Regions from separate parts of the Rheinheimera fenheensis genome, predicted to be linked through region 4. Evidence: predicted binding sites of a transcription regulator. Region 4 holds the regulator's gene; each other region holds the start of a gene.
The links. The regulator sigma-54, encoded in region 4, starts transcription at its own class of promoters, with help from an activator protein. The targets are predictions, from matches to a motif close to TGGCANGNTNCNTGCTT.
Positions count from the first base shown of each region.

Region 1: a site for sigma-54 is predicted at 1,761-1,777, ahead of fliE (flagellar hook-basal body complex protein FliE). Genes of this name have one in related genera too.
Region 2: a site for sigma-54 is predicted at 1,526-1,542, ahead of ABGI61_RS04535 (PEP-CTERM sorting domain-containing protein). Genes of this name have one in related genera too.
Region 3: a site for sigma-54 is predicted at 1,736-1,752, ahead of ABGI61_RS10930 (flagellar protein MotY). Genes of this name have one in related genera too.

Region 1 covers NZ_JBDPJM010000004.1:124,121-127,248, forward strand. The annotation lists gene fliF (flagellar basal-body MS-ring/collar protein FliF) at 1-1,364, opposite strand, end outside; gene fliE (flagellar hook-basal body complex protein FliE) at 1,379-1,714, opposite strand; gene ABGI61_RS07905 (sigma-54-dependent transcriptional regulator) at 1,858-3,128, opposite strand, start outside.
Region 2 covers NZ_JBDPJM010000002.1:329,569-332,696, reverse strand. The annotation lists gene ABGI61_RS04545 (glycine C-acetyltransferase) at 1-352, shown strand, start outside; gene tdh (L-threonine 3-dehydrogenase) at 368-1,393, shown strand; gene ABGI61_RS04535 (PEP-CTERM sorting domain-containing protein) at 1,604-2,095, shown strand; gene ABGI61_RS04530 (S8 family serine peptidase) at 2,412-3,128, shown strand, end outside.
Region 3 covers NZ_JBDPJM010000006.1:136,343-139,470, reverse strand. The annotation lists gene ABGI61_RS10940 (response regulator) at 1-412, shown strand, start outside; gene ABGI61_RS10935 (hypothetical protein) at 481-804, shown strand; gene ABGI61_RS10930 (flagellar protein MotY) at 812-1,699, opposite strand; gene rnt (ribonuclease T) at 1,814-2,500, shown strand; gene ABGI61_RS10920 (Grx4 family monothiol glutaredoxin) at 2,547-2,888, opposite strand; gene sodB (superoxide dismutase [Fe]) at 3,126-3,128, shown strand, end outside.
Region 4 covers NZ_JBDPJM010000001.1:271,716-274,843, forward strand. The annotation lists gene lptB (LPS export ABC transporter ATP-binding protein) at 1-434, shown strand, start outside; gene ABGI61_RS01090 (RNA polymerase factor sigma-54) at 484-1,974, shown strand; gene hpf (ribosome hibernation promoting factor) at 2,001-2,288, shown strand; gene ptsN (PTS IIA-like nitrogen regulatory protein PtsN) at 2,313-2,768, shown strand; gene rapZ (RNase adapter RapZ) at 2,765-3,128, shown strand, end outside.

The DNA of each region.
Region 1 (3,128 bases), on a different contig from region 4:
CGCACGACCCGTAAGAACCATTCTTCTTCGTAGAATTGCGGCGCCGGCGCTTCAATAACTTCATCTTTCATAAAGGGAACTGAGATCACTTCAATCATGTCGCCGCGCTGCGCATCAAAGCCGATCCCCCCTTGCAACAGACGACGGATATTCGCCAGCTCTGCCTGAGTGCGCGGTTGTGGCTCACCGTTCTCGCCAGCCTTATAGTCAATGGCCACCGATACACTAAGACGACGAATAACGCCACTTTGCTGCGAAATATGGCTGATGGTGGTGTCCAGCTCATAGTTGCGCGTAGCTTCTTTGCTGTTACGGCCCGGCACTATGGGTTTGCTATCCCCCCCGCTGGCTTGCTCTGGAATAGTCGAGTTCAGTGGCGGCTGGTTTGACAAGGCACCTGGAATACCGCCGCTGACACCACCCACACTGTTTTCTTCAATAGTCATTTCGCTGCGAATGGCCGGCAGGTCGGGGTTAAAGCGCTTTTGCGTTTGCTCGGTGGCGGTAAAGTCCATCAACAAATCAACTTGCGCGGTGTAGTTACCAAAACCCAGCACCGGCATTAAGATAGAGTCAACTTTCTGACGGTACTCTTCTTCACGGGTACGCTGCAGCTCGTACTCTTTGCGCGTGCGGCTGGAGCTGGCATCCTGCGAGCCACTGTTTAACAGGCGGCCATTCTGATCGGTTACGGTTACACGCGAAGGTGATAACCCCTGCACCGCGGAAGCGACGATATCAACAATGGCATCCACTTCGCTGTCGCGGATCACAGTGCCGCCACGGGCGGTGACCAGTACCGTGGCAGAAGGTAATTTTTCTACCCGGGCAAACACGTTTTCTTTTGGAATGGCTAACAGCACACGGGCGCGGGCGACACTTTGCAGCTCCTCTATCGTGCGCGCTAACTGTTGTTCACGGCTGTGTTTTAATCGCTCCATTTCTAAACGCTGGCTGACGCCAAAGCCACTGTCCTGCAATAAAAACTCAGTGCCAGTGTCGGGCTCTTTAGCCAAGCCGGCACGGGATAGCGACAGCTTAATGCTCTGGAACTTATCTTCCGGCACATAGATCACATTGCCTTCAAGCTTGTAATCAATTTTCTGCGCATCTAAATGATCTAACGTTTGAATCAGCTCTTGAGTAGGAAAGTTACCCAGCGGCCGCATTTCCGGCTGACGAGCCCAGAGGATAATCAGAATAGCAATCGCCAGACAGATGGTTAGGGCAACAATTAAGGTTATCTGGCGTACCAGATCCATGCCGCCCAGCGAGCCGATAAAGCCGGCTTTTTGTTCTTGCTGCTCACCGCTGTTGTAATCGTTACCGGTCAGTGCCAGCTCGGTGGATTGATTTTCAGCCACAACTTATTCCTCCGTTACACCGGCATCGACATAATGTCTTTGTAGGCTTCAACCAGTTTATTACGCACCTGTACTGTCGCTTCAAATGCCAGCGACGACTTCTGGCTGGCAATCATCACCTGTGCCAGTGACACATTAGGATCGCCCAGCTCCACCGCAGTGCGCAGTTTGCCTGTTTCCTGTGCCAGGTTATTCACATGATTTAAGGCACTGGTCAGCATGCTGCTAAAATCGCTTTGGCTGGCGTTAACTTGTTCGACTTTGGGCAGTCGTAACTCAGTACCAACGCCTCTGGCCTGACTGGCCAGTGATTGCATTTCGGCGTAAAGGGCCTGACCTTTGATATTCATGGCATCACCTGTCAAATAATTGCTGCCTCGGTAGTTAGGCTAACTAAAGCAGGAGTTGTGCCAGTTTTAAATTATTAATTTATATAGAAAAACCCTCTTTCAGAGGGCTTTTTCGGTGTGCTGACGTGCATTTGGCAGCGGTTTCAGGCGGGAACAGCAATACCCTGTTGCTTCATTCTGGCTAATTTATAACGCAAGGTGCGATCACTGATACCCAAGCGCTCGGCAACTTCTTTACGCCGGTTTGCACAGGCTTTCATGGTCGCCAGAATAATGCGGTGTTCCTGCTCGTGCACACTGCTTTTAAAATCGCCGGCAGCGTTATTGGCGTTATCACCACGGCTTTCAGTTACCGGCGGCATCTGATTTAACACTGTAACAGACTGGCTGTTAACCTGCTCCAGTAGAATATCGTCTACCGTAATAACCGCAGCACTGCTGATGATCAGTGCCCGCTGGATCACGTTATCCAGCTCACGCACATTGCCAGGCCAGTGGTAGCTTGTCAGATACTCTGCTGCCTGCGGGCTTAATGTAGCCAACGTGCGACCAGCCAGGCGGCAGTGACGCTGCAATAAGTGCTCTGCCAAAGGGACTATGTCATCCGGACGCTGACGCAGCGCCGGCCAGCACAGCGGAAACACATTTAAGCGGTAATACAAGTCTTCACGAAACCGCCCCTCTGCCACGGCCTGTTTTAAGTCGCGGTTGCTGGTGGCCAGTACCCGCACATCCAGCTTGATGGTTTTACGGCCGCCTAAACGCTCCACTTCGCGCTCTTGCAATACCCGCAGTAACTTTGCCTGCAGGTTTAAGTCCATTTCGGTGATCTCATCCAGTAAAATGGTGCCTTGCTGCGCCTGCTCGAACTTACCTGGGCAAGCGTTAATCGCGCCAGTAAAGGCGCCTTTCTCATAGCCGAATAAGGTCGATTCGAGCATATTCTCTGGAATAGCCGCACAATTTATCGCGACAAAAGGCCCCTGACTGCGCTCAGATAACTGATGAATATAGCGCGCTAACACTTCCTTACCGGAGCCACTAGGGCCGGTAATCATCACACTGGCGTCAGTACGCGCCACTTTGGCGCAAAGTGTCAGCAGGTGTTTCGAGCTTGGAGCCGCCACTACCGGCTCGCACAAGCTCACCGGTGCCGGGCTGACATAGCGGCTTACCGTGTTTACCAGCACCTGCGGTGCAAAGGGTTTGGCCAGATAATCCACTGCACCCAACTGTATGGCCTCTACGGCTGCCTGCACTGTGGCGTACGCAGTCATCATCAGCACCGGAGTTTGCGGATATTGTTCGCGCAACGTTTTAAGCAGCGTTAAGCCGGATACGCCCTGCATTTGTACGTCGCTTATAACCAGCTCAACACTGTGCTGTTTGAGTAGCAACAGCGCCTGTTCGGCAC
Region 2 (3,128 bases), on a different contig from region 4:
TACTGCCTCTATTAAGGTGCTGGATATGCTGGCGCAAGGGGACGCACTACGGGCTAAACTGTGGGACAACGCCAATTACTTCCGCGAAAAAATGTCCGCAGCCGGTTTTACGCTGGCTGGTAAAGACCATGCCATTATTCCGGTGATGTTAGGCGATGCCAAAGTAGCGGCTGAGATGGCTAAACGCATGTTGGCTGAAGGCATTTATGTGGTCGGTTTCTCGTTTCCGGTGGTGCCAAAAGGTCAGGCGCGCATTCGCACCCAGATTTCGGCAGCACACAGCAAAGCACAACTGGATAAGGCGATAGACGCCTTTATCCGCATTGGTAAAGACATGGGCGTGATTGCCTAACGGCGGGGCGTGAAGATGAAAGCATTAGCAAAGTTAAAAGCAGAGCCAGGCATTTGGCAAACCGAAGTCGATAAGCCAGAAGTTGGCCCGAACGACGTACTGATCCGCATTAAAAAAACCGCCATTTGCGGCACAGACGTGCACATATACAAATGGGATGAATGGGCGCAAAACACCATTCCGCACGGTATGGTTGTAGGGCATGAATATGTCGGCGTCATTGAAGGCATGGGCTCGGAAGTACGCGGTTTTAAAGTAGGCGATAGGGTATCGGGCGAGGGCCACATTACCTGCGGTTATTGCCGTAACTGTCGCGCCGGCCGGGTGCATTTATGTCGTAATACTATAGGTGTGGGCGTAAATCGCGCTGGCTCTTTTGCCGAATATCTGGTTATTCCGGCTTATAATGCGTTTAAACTGCCGGACAATATTCCGGATAACATCGCCGCGATTTTCGACCCGTTCGGTAATGCGGTACACACTGCACTGTCGTTTGATTTAGTCGGTGAGGACGTTCTGATCACTGGTGCTGGCCCTATCGGCATTATGGCTGCAGCGGTCGCACGCCATGTCGGCGCCCGCCATGTGGTGATTACCGATGTAAACCCCTACCGGCTGGAGCTGGCGCTGAAAATGGGCGCTACCCGCGCGGTCGATGTCAGCAAGCAAAACCTAAAAGATGTGATGAAAGAGCTGGGCATGACAGAGGGCTTTGATGTGGGCCTGGAAATGTCAGGCGTACCGGCAGCGTTTCGCAGCATGCTGGATACCATGAACCACGGCGGCAAAATTGCCATGCTGGGTATTCCGCCATCTGATATGGCGGTAGATTGGAACAAAGTGATCTTTAAAGGCCTGGTTATTAAGGGTATTTATGGTCGAGAGATGTTTGAAACCTGGTACAAAATGGCGAGTTTAATTCAGTCTGGTCTGGATTTAACACCCATGGTTACGCATGAGCTGCCGATGGAGCGCTTTCAGGAAGGCTTCGATATTATGTGTTCAGGTCAGTCTGGTAAAGTGGTTCTTAACTGGTCGTAAATATCCCCATCATAAAAAAAGCGAACTTCGGTTCGCTTTTTTTATGTCTGCTTTTTTTTCAGCTGCAGATCTTTTCTGTGGAAATGTTAGTCATTAAATCATAATAAGTTGTTTTTTAAGTAAATATTTAGTTGGATTGTTTTATGCATTGTCCGCCCGGCAAGCTGTAATCTTGCACAATAATAAATAACAACATTCAGAGGTATATCCATGTTGAAGTCGATTTTTTTTGCATTATCCACCCTATTACTTAGCGCACTGCCACTGGCTCCGTCAGCACAGGCAGCACCGATCATGACACAAGAGTTTCTGTTCGAAGATGGCAGCAGCTTTGGTGTGTTATCCATCGATCTAGACAATATCGATGAGTCTGGCAATGTGTTGGAATGGGAGTTATTTGAACTGTTTGGTCTCACCATCGGTGAAAGCTTCCTGTTCATTGTTGACTATGACCCACTGGACTTAGCTGCCGGTTTTACTTTCTTCAATTTCGACGTAAATGACCTTAGCAATACTTTTGCCTTCCAGGGCTTCTGGGACGCGGAATTTGGCGAAGGCTTTATGGATATTTTCAGCACTGATGGCCAATTTATAGATGCCGGTAGCTTCGCCTTGGGGCGCGCAACCCTGGTGTCTGAACCGGCAACCGTGTTTCTGATGCTGGCCGCGATGGGTGGCTTACTATTACGTCGTCGCGTCTGAAACTACCGATTACGACATGCCAAGTGTCAGCTTTTTTAGCAGCTTCAGCCTGGCGTCTTTACAAGTGTTATTGCCAATAACATTTCAAATACGCTGGATGCAGACCGAAAACAAGCAAATTGTGCTATCGGGTATGGCTACGAGGGTGTCGAAATTTTATACAGCCAGGGTTGTCGTACCTTTGTCTCTTTACCGGTTAAAAAGGTGCGGCCAAGCAAATATTGCTGAATAAAAAATGCCAACGCATAGCGAACATAACGACCTACTACCGTATCAAGTGTTGAGGTCTGCGCGGCGGCATAAACGGAGAAAACACATGCAATTTAATAAAATAATATCTAAAACCGCGGTTGCCGTGGCGATGGCGATAGGCTCGGTGAGTGCGCAGCAGGCGAATAGCCCTTATCAGCTAAACGTCGATGCAGGTCAGTTGAGGCTGGCCGCTGCTGATACAGCACCTGCACCTTATATTGTGCAAGTGAAAGGTAAGAGCGGTATTGAAAAAGCTCAGGAGCTGGGCGAACTATTACCTGCCAGACAGTCTGTCACTAAGGCGCTGAACCGCTATAATGCCAGCTCTGCCCGGATGCAAAACTACACCAGTTCACTTAAGGCGTTTCATCAGCACCTGGCCAGCAGTACTGGCGCTACTGAAGTGATGTATTCATACACGCATACCTTTAACGGTTTTGCCGCCAAATTAACCCCGGCACAAGCCGAAGCACTGCGTAATCATCCGAATGTTGCTGGTGTCTGGCGCGATGAAGCCCAGCAAATGACCACTTCTAACACTCCAGCATTTTTAGGGCTGACACAAAGCCCTGATGGCTTGCATACCCTGGGTGTGAAAGGTGAAGATGTCGTTATTGGTGTGGTAGACAGCGGTATTTGGCCTGAACATCCAAGTTTTGCTGATGATGGCTCTTATGCACCGCTACCAGGCTGGGCGGGAAGCTGTGATGTGGGTGAGGACACCGAATTTAGTTGTAACAATAAACTGATTGGTGCACGTTATTACAAAAACACTTTTGAA
Region 3 (3,128 bases), on a different contig from region 4:
AATTTTGCTGGTGGATGATGTCGATTACAGCCGCCAGTTACTGCGTAACAACATTATGGCATTGACTAACAGTCGGTTATTGCAGCACAACACCTTTAATTTTTTCAATTCCGGTACGGCGTCGGCGGCCGTGTCATTGTTTAATCAGCAAAAGCCCGACTTAGTGTTTTTAGATATCGAGCTGCCCGACAGCTCAGGGCTGGAGCTGCTGAGTCGCTTTAAACAAGAGCGGCCTGATTGCTTCATTAGCATGATAAGTGGCCAGAGCACGCTGCAAAACGTGCAGCAAAGTATTGCCAAAGGCGCGGCAACCTTTATCGTTAAGCCGTTTAGCGGTGATAAAATTCTGGCCGCCATGCGTTTATTTGAAAAGCGCCTGACGGTGCGGCCTATTGCGTTAGATACACCATAATAGTGAGCAAAACAGAAAAAAATTTGTTAAGGTAGAGGCATTAAAACGGATTTAAGTAAGGAAATATCATGCGCTTAGCAGTGTTATTCAGTGTTGCGTTAACCTTCAGTGGCATAGCGGCCGCCAACGATTTTTATCAGGTGCCTATTCCCGCTGATGCCCGTGAATTTGCTCGTTTGGACAGCAAAATGCCCGCTGTACTTAGCTATTTCAGCCAGCAAACTGACAGTGCCCTGCGCGATTATTACGTTCAGCAGTTAGGTCAGCCCGACAACGAGCAAACCCTATATGGCCGGCTGCACCTGTATTTTCGTGTCAACAATAACCAGGTGCGAATTTTAATCTCCAGCCAGAACGATTGGCGCCAGGTTGATATCATGGTGCAAAACTAAACCCATCTCAGGGCTTCGTCAGCTGCAATACCACCCGCCGGTTGAGTTTACGTTCCAGCGCGGTGTCATTGGGCGCCACATGGCGGCGCTCACCAAAACCTTCTACCTGCACTTTATCTTCAGACAAACCGGCAGCTATAAAAAAGTTCTTCACTTTCTCCGCCCGCTTTACCGATAGCTGCTCGTTTATCCAGCGGCCACCATAACTGTCGGTATAGCCCTGAATCTCGACGAAATCGATGTCCTGATCGTATTTAAGGTATTCGGCAATCTGCGCCAGGCGCCGCTCTGACTCGCGCGTCAAATCATCACCACCACTTTCATAACTTAAAACGGTAAAGGCAATATCGTCAAAACCGTAGGGCAGCAAGCGTGATACACACTGTGTAAACTGCTGATATTGCGCTGGAAACTGTACCGGGTTCATCGACGCAACCACTTTATCATAAGGGCTGTACCAGTCACTGAAATAAAAGGTCGGGCTAAAGCCCTGCTCCAGCTCGGTGAGTAAGGTCCAGGCGGCTTTTTTCGGCAACTCACCATTAAACTGCTTCAGCAGCTGCATATTGGCTACCGCTTTGGCTGGCACTCCGGGTCGCCAAGTCGGCGGCATCGATATTACCTCGGCCAGCGCGTAGTGATCAGGCAAGCGCAGCATCTGCAGTTCAAAATCCAGATTCAGCGCTTTACTGGCCACGCTGCGAAATATCGCCGCACCAAACTGCGGGATCTCGTGTTGTAATTGGCACTCCAGCGGCGTGTTTTTGCTCAGCTGCCATACCGATTGCTCAATAGCGGCAGAATATTGACGCAATTGTGGCTGAGCAACAGGGCTGCTGCTAATCCAAAGGCTGCCTGTAACCAGCATTAGAGACAAGGTTAAGCTTTTCACCACATTGAAAGTCCTTCGACATCGGAAACATTAAATGTTAAGCAAACACTGTGCCGCAACAAGACGCTGAGCTCATTCTTTGGCATAATAGCCGCTGATAACACAAATGGCGACTGTATGACTGATGTAAAATCCGCTTTGGCCCAACGTTTTCGCGGCTACTACCCTGTAGTTATCGACGTGGAAACCGCAGGCTTTAATGCTAAAACTGATGCTTTGCTGGAAATAGCCGCTACCTTGCTGGGTATGGACGAAAACGGCCAGTTGGTACCAACACAAACGCTGCATTTTCATGTGGAGCCATTCGAAGGCGCTAACCTGGACGCCAGCTCATTGGCGTTTAACGGTATCGACCCCTTTAATCCGCTGCGCGGTGCGGTAAGCGAGCGCGAGGCCATTACTGAAATTTGTAAAGCGGTACGAAAAGCACAAAAAGACGCCGGCTGTCAGCGCAGTGTGATAGTGGCACACAATGCCGCCTTTGATCAGGGCTTTTTTAATGCCGCGGTGGAGCGGCTGAACTTTAAACGCTCGCCGTTTCATGCCTTTGTCTCGTTTGACACTACCAGCCTGTCTGCGTTGGCGCTGGGCCAAACCGTACTAGCCAAGGCCTGCCAGGCCGCTGGCATCGCCTTTAATAACAAAGACGCGCACAGCGCCTTGTATGACACCGAGCGCACAGCAGAGTTGTTTTGTTATATAGTCAATCGCTGGCAGCAACTGGGTGGCTGGCCATTAGCGCTGGATGCTGTAGACACTGACAGCGCCGAAAACACTGAAAACGCTACTGAACATCAGGCATAAAAAAGGCCGCAAAAGCGGCCTGACAACTCAGATGTCACCTTTTGGCTTATTCGGCGGCGTCTTCGGTTTTGTGTTTGGCTGCAGTTGCCTTAATCAGTGGCTGTAACTCACCACGCTGAAACATTTCCAGCATAATGTCGCAGCCGCCAATCAGTTCGCCCTCTACCCATAACTGCGGAAACGTTGGCCAGTTAGCGTACTTGGGTAATTCGGCACGAATGTCCGGGTTTTGCAAAATATCGACATAAGCAAACTGCTCGCCACAGGCAATCAGTGCTTGTGAAGCCTGCGCCGAAAAACCACAGCTGGGGAATTTCGGTGAGCCTTTCATAAACAACAGAATAGGATTGTCAGCAATTTGCTGTTTAATTTTATCTAGCGTTTCCATTACTACCTCTTTGAGCAAGCATCGTGATAATGGCGGCTATTTTACGCGGTTCTTTTGTTACTGGCACTTGAGTTTTACAAAAAAAACCCCACCTCTGTTGCTGATCACAACAAGGCTGGGAGTAAAACCAGCACGCTACACCACGCGTATAACCGCACTGTAAAACTTGAGTATTTTAGTCAGGTTTTGTAGTCTACGCCATGCAGACATGATTAACAACGCCAACGGAGAACGACTATG
Region 4 (3,128 bases):
ATTTATTGGCTATTTTGCAAACCCGTAAAGACTTAAGCCGCACCCAACGGGAGGAAATTGCCGACGATTTACTCGAAGAGTTTCATATCGGCCACATCAAACATAGCTTGGGCATGAGCTTATCCGGTGGCGAGCGGCGCCGGGTAGAAATTGCCCGCGCTCTGGCGGCTAATCCGGCCTTTATCCTGCTGGACGAGCCCTTTGCCGGTGTTGACCCTATTTCAGTATTAGACATTAAAAAAATTATTCAGCACCTGGCGCAACGGGGCATTGGGGTACTGATTACCGACCATAATGTGCGTGAAACCCTTGATGTGTGTGAAATCGCCTACATTGTCAGTCATGGCGAGCTGATTGCCTCCGGTGCACCACAAGACGTGCTGGCTAATCAGAAAGTACGCGATGTATACCTTGGCGAGCAATTCAGGCTATAGTTAGCAAAAAACAACAACAGCGTGTGATTCAGGAGAACGGTAGAAGTAGATGAAACCCTCTTTGCAACTTCGCTTAGGACAGCAGCTAACCATGACGCCACAATTGCAACAGGCAATTCGCCTGTTACAGTTGTCGACGATAGAGTTGCAGCAGGAAATTCAGGAAGCGCTAGACGCTAACCCCTTATTGGAAGCCGAAGACGAATTCGACAGCTTTAACCCTGAACCCAAAGAGCACATCGACCTATCTGACACCAAAGCGGCCGACGTCGATCATAATCCGGATGACAGCTTTGAACCCAGCGAGCCTGACAGCAGCGAGGCGATGACCGAGCAAAATATTCAGGAAGACTTACCGCTGGACAACAACTGGGATGATTTGGTTAGTGCAGAACCGGTCAGTGCCGGTAGCGCCGGCAATCCGGATGACGATTATGTCTATCAGGGTGAAACCAGTGAAACCCTGCAGGATTATTTGCGCTGGCAAATGCAGCTTACACCCTTTACTGACACCGACCGCGCCATCGCCGAGATTATTATTGAAGCCATCGATGACAATGGCTTATTAACCATCAGCTGCGAAGATATTCTCGACTCACTCGGCTTGCCAGAGGTAGAAGCCGATGAAGTAGAAGCCGTAATCAAACGCATTCAGTTATTTGACCCGGTTGGCGTAGGTGCCCGTTCGGTGCAGGAGTGTTTGTTGGTACAGCTACGTCAATTCGATCCGGCCACTCCCTTTCTCAGTGAGGCGCAAAGCCTGATCCGAGACCACACTGAATTTTTAGCCAATCGTGACTTTCGTTCTTTGATGCGGGTGACTAAACTCAAAGAGGATGAACTGAAAGAAGTGATGCGGCTGATCCACAGTTTAAACCCAAGGCCCGGCGCTGATGTGATACGACAAGAACAGCAGTACGTGATACCGGATGTGAGTGTGACTAAGGTAAAAGGTCGCTGGCAGGTTGAGCTAAACCCGGACGCGATGCCAAAAGTGCGCATTAACCAGCAGTACGCGGCGATGTCAAGAACAGCCCGAAATGCGTCCGACAGCCAGTTTATACGTTCACATCTGCAGGAGGCTAAATGGTTTTTAAAGAGTCTGGAAAGCCGTAACGAAACTTTATTAAAAGTGGCCAATTGTATTGTGCAACAACAGCAGGCCTTTTTTGAGCATGGTGAAGAGGCCATGAAGCCGATGGTGTTGAATGACGTAGCAGAAATGGTTGGCATGCACGAGTCCACCATTTCCCGGGTTACCACCCAAAAGTATATGCACACACCCAGAGGGATCTTTGAACTTAAATTCTTTTTTTCCAGTCATGTTAGTACAGAGAGTGGCGGTGAATGTTCGTCAACTGCCATAAGGGCGTTTATTAAAAAATTAGTGGCGGCGGAAAACCCGGCCAAACCGCTGAGTGACAGTAAGATGGCCGATATTTTGCTGGAGCAAGGAATTAACGTAGCACGACGCACCATTGCCAAATACCGTGAATCGCTGTTTATTCCACCGTCAAATCAACGCAAGACCTTGCTGTAAATAAGCCTAAAAGAAGGAATATGTCTATGCAAATCAATCTAACTGGTCGCCATGTTGAAATTACTGAAGCCTTAAAAGAGTACGTGGACAGCAAGTTTGCTAAGCTGGAACGCCATTTTGATCATATAAACAATGTACATGTGATCCTAAACGTGGAAAAATTGAAACAGATTGCTGAAGCCAAGCTCCACCTGAACGGCGGTGAAGTTTTTGCGGTTTCTGAAGATGAAAATATGTATGCCGCTATCGACCAGCTGATAGATAAACTCGATCGCCAGGTGATTAAGCATAAAGAGAAAATAGCCCGACACTAACCTGACATGATGAATCTAACTGCAATGCTTGCTGAGAACTGCACTAAAAGTGCAGTTCTTTTTAATAGCAAAAAACGGATCCTCGAGTACATTGCCGAGCTGGCGCATCAACAGCTGCCTGACATGACCGAGTACAGTATCCTGGAAGCCCTGATGACACGGGAAAAGCTTGGCTCTACCGGCATCGGTGGCGGTATCGCCATACCGCACGGCAAATTAAAGTCCGTGACCCAGCCGGTACTGGTCTTTGTGGTCAGTAAAGAGGCCATCCCCTTTGATGCAATAGACAATCAGCCGGTAGATATTTTTTGCGCTATTTTAATACCCGAAGAACAATGTCAGGCGCACCTTAGTACCTTAGCGGGTATCGCCAAGCTGTTAAGCCAGAAAGAACTCACAAAAAAAATCCGCCATGCTCAGACAAATCAGGAGTTGTACAAGCTGTTGGTGGATTACAGCACAGTGGATACCGACAAATGAAGCTGCTGGTAGTCAGTGGTCGTTCCGGCTCAGGCAAATCTGTCGCGCTGAGGGTGATGGAAGACCTAGGCTACTACTGTGTCGACAATATTCCGGTTAATTTGCTGCCTACGCTGGCGACCACTGTTATGGGGCAGTATGAGCGTGTTGCCGTAAGCATAGACGTGCGGAACCTGCCACAAGACCCCAATGAGCTGTCTGAGATTCTGTCTTACCTGCCACGCAAACTCGACCTGACCATTCTTTACCTGGATGCCGATCACGCCAGCTTAATTAAGCGTTTTAGCGAAACACGCCGGTTACACCCGCTGTCGCATCAGGCCATGTCGCTGGATGAAGCGATACAGCGCGAGCAGCAGC